Linked DNA regions of Paraneptunicella aestuarii. The protein of the gene in region 1 interacts with the protein of each later gene in a pairwise test. Links are inferred from orthologs where the notes say so. Each region holds a gene or a part of one and is shown on either strand. Other genes may lie near its edges.

Region 1 (4,479 bases):
ACAGCAACTCCCGCAGAAACTAACGACTGATGGGGATTTTCGCCAAGCAATTTCAACAGCATATTGCCGCCAAGGGAAAAGCCCATCGCCACCATTTTAGGCACATCCAAAGATTTCTGTTTCAAATACTCCAGAAAATACAATGCATCACTGGTTTCACCAGAATGGTAAGAACGAGGCAGCCGGTTCGGCTCGCCACTACATCCTCTGAAATGCATTAACACTACCCACCAGCCATCCTTAAATAACTTGGCGATCATGTCATTGGCATAATGAGAACGAATCGAGCCTTCGAGTCCATGGAACATGGCAACCAGCCCTTTGCAGCCAGAAGGTCTTTCTGACCAGGATAAATCAAGAAAATCGCCATCAGGCAGTTCCAAACGTTGCGGTATAACATTGAGCGCCTCGCGACGCTGGAAAAATCTCGGCCAAATGGTTTGTATATGACGATTTTTAGCCCACCAAGGTGGTGTAAAAGAATGGTTGTTCCTTGACATATTTAGTAATTCACACTCACCAATTTATAAGGAATTGAAGGACAAACTGGCTTCATACAACCAGTTAATATGGCGTTTCAACTCTTGATTATGGGGGTTGTTTCCACGAGAAAGCAATAACTCATACTGAGAAAGGTTGTTAAACCTAGCCTGATCCATAAGCTCCTTCATACATTGTGAATCGATGTCCAACATAGCAGCAACCAAGATTTGCTGTTGCTCCTTCTCCTTTTGCAGTTCTTCTTTTTTCAGTGCCTGATAAGCCGCTTTACTCGCTTCATCTTCAATATAAAGTTTTGCTTTTCTGCGCTTCTCTCGTAGAGAACGAATTTCAGCGTCACTCTCTTCGATAACCTGCAACAACTGAACCAACGCTTGTTGCGATAACTCATAACTCTTCGTTTGCATAAAACAACACAACAAAAGCGCGTTGATGTTTGCGTCGAAATCATCTTGCAAACGTAAACACACCGAAGCGACTGGCTTACCCTGATATGTGGCAGCATAAAACTGCCATGAATACTGCCAAAACTGTTCAGCAATCTGCTTAATGTTACTGGTTTCAGCCATACTCTCGGTCAAACTCCTGTTGCGCTTGCTCAAGTTCATCCTGAGCTTCAAACCAGCTGGCTTCGGCCTCTTCTAATTGCTGTTTAAGATCCGTTTGCTCTGCCAGCAATGCGATCAGTTGGTCTTTTTTGTCCTCGGAATATAACGCGGTATCCGACAGCTTTTCCTCAATGCTCTGTAGCTTTTCAGAAAATGAATTCATGGCTTTTTCAGAGCGGCTAACCTGATCACGTAACCCTTTGGTTTTTTGCCGGAATTCCGCCTGTAATCGCTTTTCATCCTTACGATTTATCTTCTCGGGCTTATCTTGAGCTGTAGCCTGTGTCGCTTCTGCTGCCTGCAATTTTACAGACTGCATGACCCATTGCTGGTAGTCACCCAAATCACCTTTGAACACATCAACCGTACCGCCATCAACCAAATAGAAATCATCACAAACAGAGTTCAGCAAATAACGATCGTGCGATACCAGCAACACTGCGCCGGTATAAGTTTGAAGCGCAAACGTCAGCGCCTGACGCATTTCCAAATCTAAATGGTTGGTCGGTTCGTCTAGCAATAACAAATTCGGTTTACGATAAATAATCAACGCTAAAACAAGACGGGCTTTTTCACCGCCCGACATTGGCCCAACTGGCGCTAATGCGTCATCACCTCGAAAACAAAAACCACCGAGATAATCACGCAATTGTTGCTCTGTTGCTTGCTTGTCGAGCCTTTGGATATGCCATAAAGGCGACTCGTCGAAATTCAACTTTTCAGCTTGATGCTGAGCAAAATAGCCAATGTTTACGCCTTGGCTAACCTGATAATCGCCAGCAATGGGCGATAATTCTGACGCGAGCAACTTCACCAAGGTAGATTTACCAGCACCATTATGCCCCAACAAGCCAATACGACTACCAGGAACCAGATTCAGGTGAATATCGCGCAAAATGACCTTGTCGCCATATCCAATTTGAACTTTCTCTAATTTAATTAGTGGGTTAGGCTCTTTTTCAGGTTCAAAGAATTCAAATGAGAATGGATTTTCTTGCTGGACAGGAAGAATATCTTCCAACCGAGAAAGCTGTTTAACCCGGCTTTGTGCCTGTTTAGCTTTCGACGCTTTGGCTTTAAAGCGATTAATAAAGCTCTGTAAATGAGCAACCTTCGCCTGCTGTTTTTCATATTGTTGCTGTTGCAGCCTCAGGCGGGCAGCTTTTTGCTTCTCGAAGCTGGAATAGTTTCCAGTATAGGTCTGAAGCTTTTGTTGTTCAAAGCTCAGAATATGCGAGACCGTATTGTCCAGAAAATCCCTGTCGTGCGAGATCAACATTAATGTACCAGGGTATTGTTTCAGCCACTTTTCAAGCCAAATAACAGCATCTAAATCCAGGTGGTTAGTGGGTTCGTCGAGCAACAATAAATCTGACCGACAAATCAACGCACGAGCTAGATTCAAGCGCATACGCCATCCACCAGAGAATGAATCGACTGAGTTCTGCAATTCCGCCTGCTTAAATCCCAAGCCTTGTAAAATAACCGAGGCGCGTGATTCAATGTCATAACCACCCGCAATCGCAAGTTGGTCGTGCCAATGAGCAATGTCATCGCCACGGTTCTCGGCTTCTGCTCTAGCTAACTCGTTTTGCACTCGAGTAACCTGAACATCCCCTTCGATGACATATTGCAAGGCTGGCATAGCAACCGCTGGCGTTTCCTGCTGCACAGCAACCACTTCCCAGGTTTTGGTCACAAACAGTTCGCCAGACTCAACATGGGCATTGTTCTGAAGCAAAGCGAATAAGCTCGATTTGCCGCATCCATTACGTCCAATTATGCCCATTTTCTGCCCAGGCTGGATATCAGCAGAAGTGTCTTCTAGCAGCACCTTGGTGCCACGCATTAATGTAATCTGGTCAATTCTGATCATTAGCCTGTATTACTCAAATTCATTGCTAGCGGAATAAAACTGGCGGGGATTCTACCTTGTTCAGAGCCAAGCGCCAAAGGGTGTGTGAGATTTTATGGTAGGCAGGTTTATGGTCGGTAATATGCAGCATTTTGGAGGAATACGATGAACTGGGTTATGATGTGCATCCATTTTGCAGTTCAATTGTTCAAATATCGTATTCCATGACTCAAAAGTTACGTAAAAAGCGCTTTATCGCTGGCGCCACTTGCCCGCAATGCAAGGCTCAAGACACCCTTATGCTTTACATTGAGAACAATGTAGAGAAATTACGTTGTGTTGCCTGTGATTATGAACGCTCACAGGTTGACGAAGAGGTCGAAACCAAAAGTGGCGCATCAGATAATGTGATTGGGATTTTTAAGCCAGAATAAATTACGCTTTTGGCCGTAAACACAACAGAGTGTTCAGGTTACCAAGCTCTTGGTCTTTATTGGAGCTCGGCAACCTACCATCAGTTTTAATTTTCTATAGCTGTCTGAACAGTTTCCTTCTTTTGCTGTCCAGCTTGCATATCAAGATGTTTATTCAAGAACGGCATTAAATGATCGTAAAGCTGCTCAACTTCTTCAACATCCTCAAAACCATGTCCGATATCATCCATTATCAACCACTCATGAGGAATATCAGCCAACTGCAACAAACGCCGCAATCGCCAACTATGTTCAACATCAACTCGTCCGTCCTTTGTGCCATGAGCTAAAAATAGCGGACGTGTGATTTTGTCAAACAGGTAAACCGGGGAATTATCCATCAATTCCTGCATCTGAGTTTCAGGATCGCCAACAATTTCTTTTAGCCTTTTAGTCAGATCTTCATCGTTTTGAACAGAACTTTTATTAAAGTTTAAAGGGAGATCCATTACACCTGCGAATGAGGCTGCACAACGGTATTTTTCAGGTGAGCGAATTATGCCCATAACAGCCGAATAACCACCGTAACTTCCCCCATATAAGCACACTCTATTTTTATCCAATTCAGGATGGCTTTTGATTACATTCTCCAAGGAAGCTTCAATATCATCTTCTATTCCCCTTCCCCATTGTTGCATACCTTCTAGCTTGAACGCTTTTCCATAACCACTAGAACCACGATAGTTTACCTGTAATACGGCATATCCATTATATGCCAACCACTGCGTATCAGGATCAAAATGCGCGTCATCGTTAACACCAATAGGCCCACCATGCGGCATAACAATTAAAGGAACGGAATCCAAATTAAAACGGGCAGGCATTGTCAGAAAAGACTCTATCTCAAAACCATCATGAGTAGTGGTTTTTACTGAATGAGTTGGTGATAGGGTAACATTTTGCAAACGGGGATTTGCATAACCAATAAAATGACATGCCTTACCAGCAGAGTCACACAGATGATATTCAGAAGCTTGAGTATCGGTGTTGCTAAATATGATCTGATGCTTTAAATCATCAGACATACTGGTCACCCAATATC
Region 2 (4,847 bases), 2.2 Mb from region 1 along the record:
ACAGCCATAGAGATATCGAAATAGTTGTGATAGCAAATATCGTCGCCATCAATTGACGCATTCACTTCAGGGAATCGCTTCAACGCTTCAACAACTGCTTTCACGTAGAAAGACATGAAACCAAGACGAATGCCATGTTTCTTTTCAAATGCATCTTGATATTGCTTACGAATATCCATAATAGGTTTCATGTTAACTTCATTAAATGTCGTCAACATGGCCGTAGAATTCTTGGCATTTAACAAGCGAGTAGCGATAGTCTTACGCAAACGGGTCATAGGAACGCGTTTTTCTGTACGATCTACCATGCCAGTAACTGGAGCGGCAGCTGTAGAAGGTTGAGTTGTACTCGCTGCTGGCGCAGGAGCAGAACCACCTTTCAAATGTGCTTCCACATCTTCACGGGTAATACGACCATTTTTGCCCGTACCACGAATTGATGCAGGGTCGATATCTTTTTCAGCCAACAAACGACGAACTGACGGGCTAAGTGCTTCACTGTCAGAATCAGCTTCTGCTTCTGCTGCTGGTGCTGCCGCAGCAGGAGCCGCTCCGGCACCCGCTACAAATTTAGCGATAATTTGCTCAGCGTTTACCGTTTCGCCTTCCTGAGCCAGGATTTCACTTAAAGAGCCATCGGCAGGCGCGACAACTTCCAACACAACTTTGTCAGTTTCGATATCAACCAAATTTTGATCTCTGGAGACAGCTTCACCCGGCTGTACATGCCAGGTTGCAACAGTTGCATCAGCAACTGATTCAGGAAGAACCGGAACTTTAATATCCATGACTTCACCTTTAGAACTGGATTGAGATTTTGCTTCAGCAGCGGCAGGTTTAGCCTGACCGGCGCTTTCTTCCAATAATGCAATAACTTGTTCAGCTAAAACGGTATCACCTTCAGCACCGGTAATGCTGGAAATAACACCATCATTAGGCGCAACCACTTCCAACACAACTTTGTCGGTTTCAATATCAACCAAATTTTGGTCGCGAGATACTGTGTCACCTTGTTTTACATGCCAGGTTGCCACAGTGGCATCAGCTACAGACTCCGGCAACACGGGAACTTTAATTTCAATTGTCATGGTATTCCTTTAATTAATTTCTAGTGCTTCGGCAACAACCGCTTTTTGCTGTTGGTTGTGTATTGCCAGATAACCTACAGCAGGGGAAGACGATGCGGCACGGCCAGCATAAGTCACTTTTGCCCCTTCAGGGATGGCTTCAACAAAGTGATGTTGACTACAATACCAAGCTCCCTGGTTCTGAGGTTCTTCCTGACACCAAACCCAGTCTTTAACATGTTGATATTTTTGAACAATTGCTTTCATTTCCTCTTGAGGGAATGGGTACAACTGTTCAATACGGATAATGGCAACATCGGTTTGTTCATTCTTGCGGCGTTGTTCTAACAGGTCGTAGTAAACTTTGCCTGAACACATAACCACACGTTTTACGCCTGCCGGTTTAATCTCATCAATCTCATCAATCACTTCGTAGAAGCGACCTTCTGCCAACTCTTCCATGGAAGAGACAGCCAAAGGATGTCTTAACAATGATTTAGGTGACATGACGATCAATGGACGACGTAAAGGTCGGATGATCTGACGGCGCAACATGTTGTACACCTGCGAAGGTGTAGAAGGCACACAAACCTGCCAGTTGTGCCCAGCAGACAATTGCAGGAAACGCTCAAGACGCGCAGAACTGTGCTCTGGCCCCTGACCTTCATAACCATGAGGCAACAATAAGGTTAGACCGCACAAACGTCCCCACTTATGCTCACCAGATGATAAGAACTGGTCGATGACAACCTGAGCGCCGTTAGCAAAGTCACCAAACTGAGCTTCCCACAGTACCAAAGAACCGGGTTCTGCTGTTGCATAACCGAATTCAAAAGCCATGGCCGCCGCTTCAGACAATACAGAGTCATAGATTTCTATTTTCCCTTGCTTGTCACTAATATATTCCAGTGGCATATATTCAGCAGCGTCAGTTTGATTATGTAATACAGCGTGGCGATGGAAGAAAGTACCACGTCCACTATCCTGACCAGTCAAACGGATATTATGACCCGCTTCAAGAATAGTGCCGTAAGCCAATGTTTCAGCCGCACCCCAATCAAGCAGTTTTTCCCCTGCCATCATAGCTTCACGATCCTGATACAGCTTACGCACTCGTGAATGAAGTTTAAACGATTCCGGGTACTCACAAATCTTGGTACCGATACGCTTCAATTCACTCACAGAAACCGCGCCCTCATAGGCAACGTTCCACTCATTCCCGATATAAGGGCTCCAATCAACAGAATGTTCTGTCATTGGACGCCATTCAGGAACAACGCAAGCACCGTGATCCAATGCTGCGCGATACTCATTGACTAACTTATCAACTTCATGCTCTTCAATCACACCTTGAGCAATAAGTTGTTCAGCATAAAGTTGACGAGGAACAGGATGTTTCTTGATTTTCTGGTACATCAACGGCTGAGTTGCATTGGGCTCATCCGCTTCGTTGTGACCGTGACGACGGTAACACACCAAATCAATCACAACATCGCGTTTAAAGGTATTGCGATAATCCAACGCCAGCTGTGATACGAAAAGCACTGCTTCCGGATCATCAGCATTTACGTGAAAAATCGGAGCCTGAACCATCTTGGCGATATCAGTACAATACTGGGTGGAACGAGTATCAATGGTTTTGGATGTAGTAAAACCAACCTGGTTGTTCACCACTATGCGCACTGTACCGCCCACTTTAAAGCCACGGGTTTGTGACATATTAAAGGTTTCTTGTACAACACCCTGACCCGCAATAGCTGAGTCACCGTGAATGGTAATTGGAAGAACCATGGAACCATTGTCGCATTCACGACGATCCAGGCGCGCTCTTACCGATCCCATTACCACCGGATTAACGATCTCAAGGTGAGATGGGTTAAAGGCTAGCGCCAAGTGAACATTGCCACCCGGTGTTGAGAAATCAGAAGAAAAACCTGAGTGGTACTTAACGTCACCCATGCCCAATGATTCATCATGTTTACCTGAGAATTCATCGAACAGGACTGATGGATTTTTACCCATCACGTTAACCAACACGTTCAAACGACCACGGTGAGCCATACCGATAACCACTTCTTTGGCACCGTTTTTACCCGCGTGTTTGATCAAGCCTTTCAACATTGGAACCAGTGCATCACCACCTTCCAATGAAAAACGTTTAGCGCCCGGGAATTTAGCCCCAAGGTATTTTTCCATACCGTCAGCCGCGACCAGACCTTTCAAAATGTCGATCTTGGTTTCACGATCAAATTTAGGTGTGGACTGGGCACCTTCAAAATATTTTTGGATCCAGCGCTTTTCTTCCGTATTGGTGATGTGCATGTACTCAGCACCAATGGAATTACAGTAGGTTCGATTCAGCGACTTATATAACTCGCCAAGCGTCATCTGCTCTTGACCGACGGCATAAGAGCCTACGTTATATACGCTATGAAAATCTTCTTCAGATAGGTTGTGATATGACAGTTCAAGATCTCTTACACGCTCTTGATGCCATAACCCCAGAGGATCGAGATTGGCATGTTGATGCCCTCGAAAGCGATAGGCATTGATTAGCTGTAGAACTTTAACCTGTTTTTGGTCAGCTTCGGTTGCAACTTGTTTACTGGCGGCAACAGGCATTTTAGCCTTTAAACCTTGCTCGGCCATTAAACGGAACTGGTTACGCACTTCACTGTGTTTGGTTTCCAGTGCTACTCCGTCTACTTTCGGCAATTTGTCGAAAACTTCTCTCCAATCCTCACTGACACTCAGTGGATTGTCCAGATAAGCTTCGTATAATTCCTCTACGTAAGCAGCGTTACCCCCAGCCATGTGAGACGATTCCCACCATGCTTTCATCACGCTTTCGTGCATCGTTTGCCCTTTCTCAAACAAATATTAATCGTTAATGGTTGCAGTATAGCCAAAGATCCCATGCACACACAGACAAGCCGTTATGAGCGGAGTGCACTGTTTAAGACATGCTTTGAATACTTCGTTTACTATGCCTTCTTCCTTGCTATGTGGATCTTGCCAAAGCCAGATCCACATTTGCATTCCTGTTACATCGCTCGTTGCAATAACATAGATTTAATCTGACCAATTGCTTTAGTCGGATTCAATCCTTTTGGACATACACTCACACAGTTCATGATGCCGTGGCAGCGGAATACGCTAAACGCATCATCAAGTTCACTCAAACGAGCTTCGGTGGCTGTATCCCTGCTATCAGCAAGAAAACGATATGCATGTAACAGACCCGCAGGTCCAATAAACTTATCTGGATTCCACCAGAAAGACGGGCACGATGTAGAACAACATGCACACAAGATACATTCATACAAACCGTCAAGCTTTTCACGCTCTTCTGGAGATTGCAGATATTCTCTTGCAGGCGGTTGTTTACTGTCATTAATCAAAAACGGCTTGATCTTCTCGTATTGAGTGTAGAACTGGGTCATGTCGATAACCAGATCTCTCACTACAGGCAAACCAGGTAAAGGACGAATAACAATTGTGCCATTCCCCAGGTCTGACAATGGAGTAATACAAGCCAACCCATTCTTACCATTCATGTTTACGCCATCTGAACCACAAACACCTTCACGGCAAGAACGTCTAAAAGACAATGTTGGATCTTGCTCTTTTAATAATAAGAGTGCATCCAACACCATCATGTCCTGACCTTCTTCAACCTCTAGCTTGTAAGACTGCATACGAGGCGCATTATCAACATCAGGATTGTATCGATAAACTGAAAATTCACGCATCATGGATGAAATACCTCTTAATAAGTAC

What was found. The genes of interacting proteins can lie anywhere in the genome.
Region 2: the proteins of KIH87_RS00525 (region 1) and KIH87_RS09575 interact in binary tests that used the Escherichia coli proteins (3 or more experiments, as listed by UniProt). The link is inferred for Paraneptunicella aestuarii from one-to-one orthologs.

Annotation. Positions count from the first base shown.
Region 1 is NZ_CP074570.1:122,327-126,805, reverse strand. Bases 525-3,491 are described here. They hold KIH87_RS00525 (ATP-binding cassette domain-containing protein), read right to left. Parts: upstream 2,986-3,491; coding sequence 1,063-2,985; downstream 525-1,062. Other genes in these bases: KIH87_RS00515 (alpha/beta hydrolase family protein), read right to left, coding at 3,485-3,491; KIH87_RS00520 (YheV family putative zinc ribbon protein), read left to right, coding at 3,189-3,398; KIH87_RS00530 (TIGR02444 family protein), read right to left, coding at 525-1,070. Outside these bases: KIH87_RS00535 (hydrolase), read right to left, coding at 1-500; more of KIH87_RS00515, read right to left, coding at 3,492-4,479. UniProt on the Escherichia coli protein: Genetic data indicate it may be involved in ribosome assembly or function.
Region 2 is NZ_CP074570.1:2,317,288-2,322,134, reverse strand. The notes cover bases 898-4,232. They hold KIH87_RS09575 (2-oxoglutarate dehydrogenase E1 component), read right to left. Parts: upstream 3,924-4,232; coding sequence 1,098-3,923; downstream 898-1,097. Other genes in these bases: KIH87_RS09570 (succinate dehydrogenase iron-sulfur subunit), read right to left, coding at 4,112-4,232; odhB (2-oxoglutarate dehydrogenase complex dihydrolipoyllysine-residue succinyltransferase), read right to left, coding at 898-1,088. Outside these bases: more of odhB, read right to left, coding at 1-897; more of KIH87_RS09570, read right to left, coding at 4,233-4,822; sdhA (succinate dehydrogenase flavoprotein subunit), read right to left, coding at 4,837-4,847. UniProt on the Escherichia coli protein: E1 component of the 2-oxoglutarate dehydrogenase (OGDH) complex which catalyzes the decarboxylation of 2-oxoglutarate, the first step in the conversion of 2-oxoglutarate to succinyl-CoA and CO(2).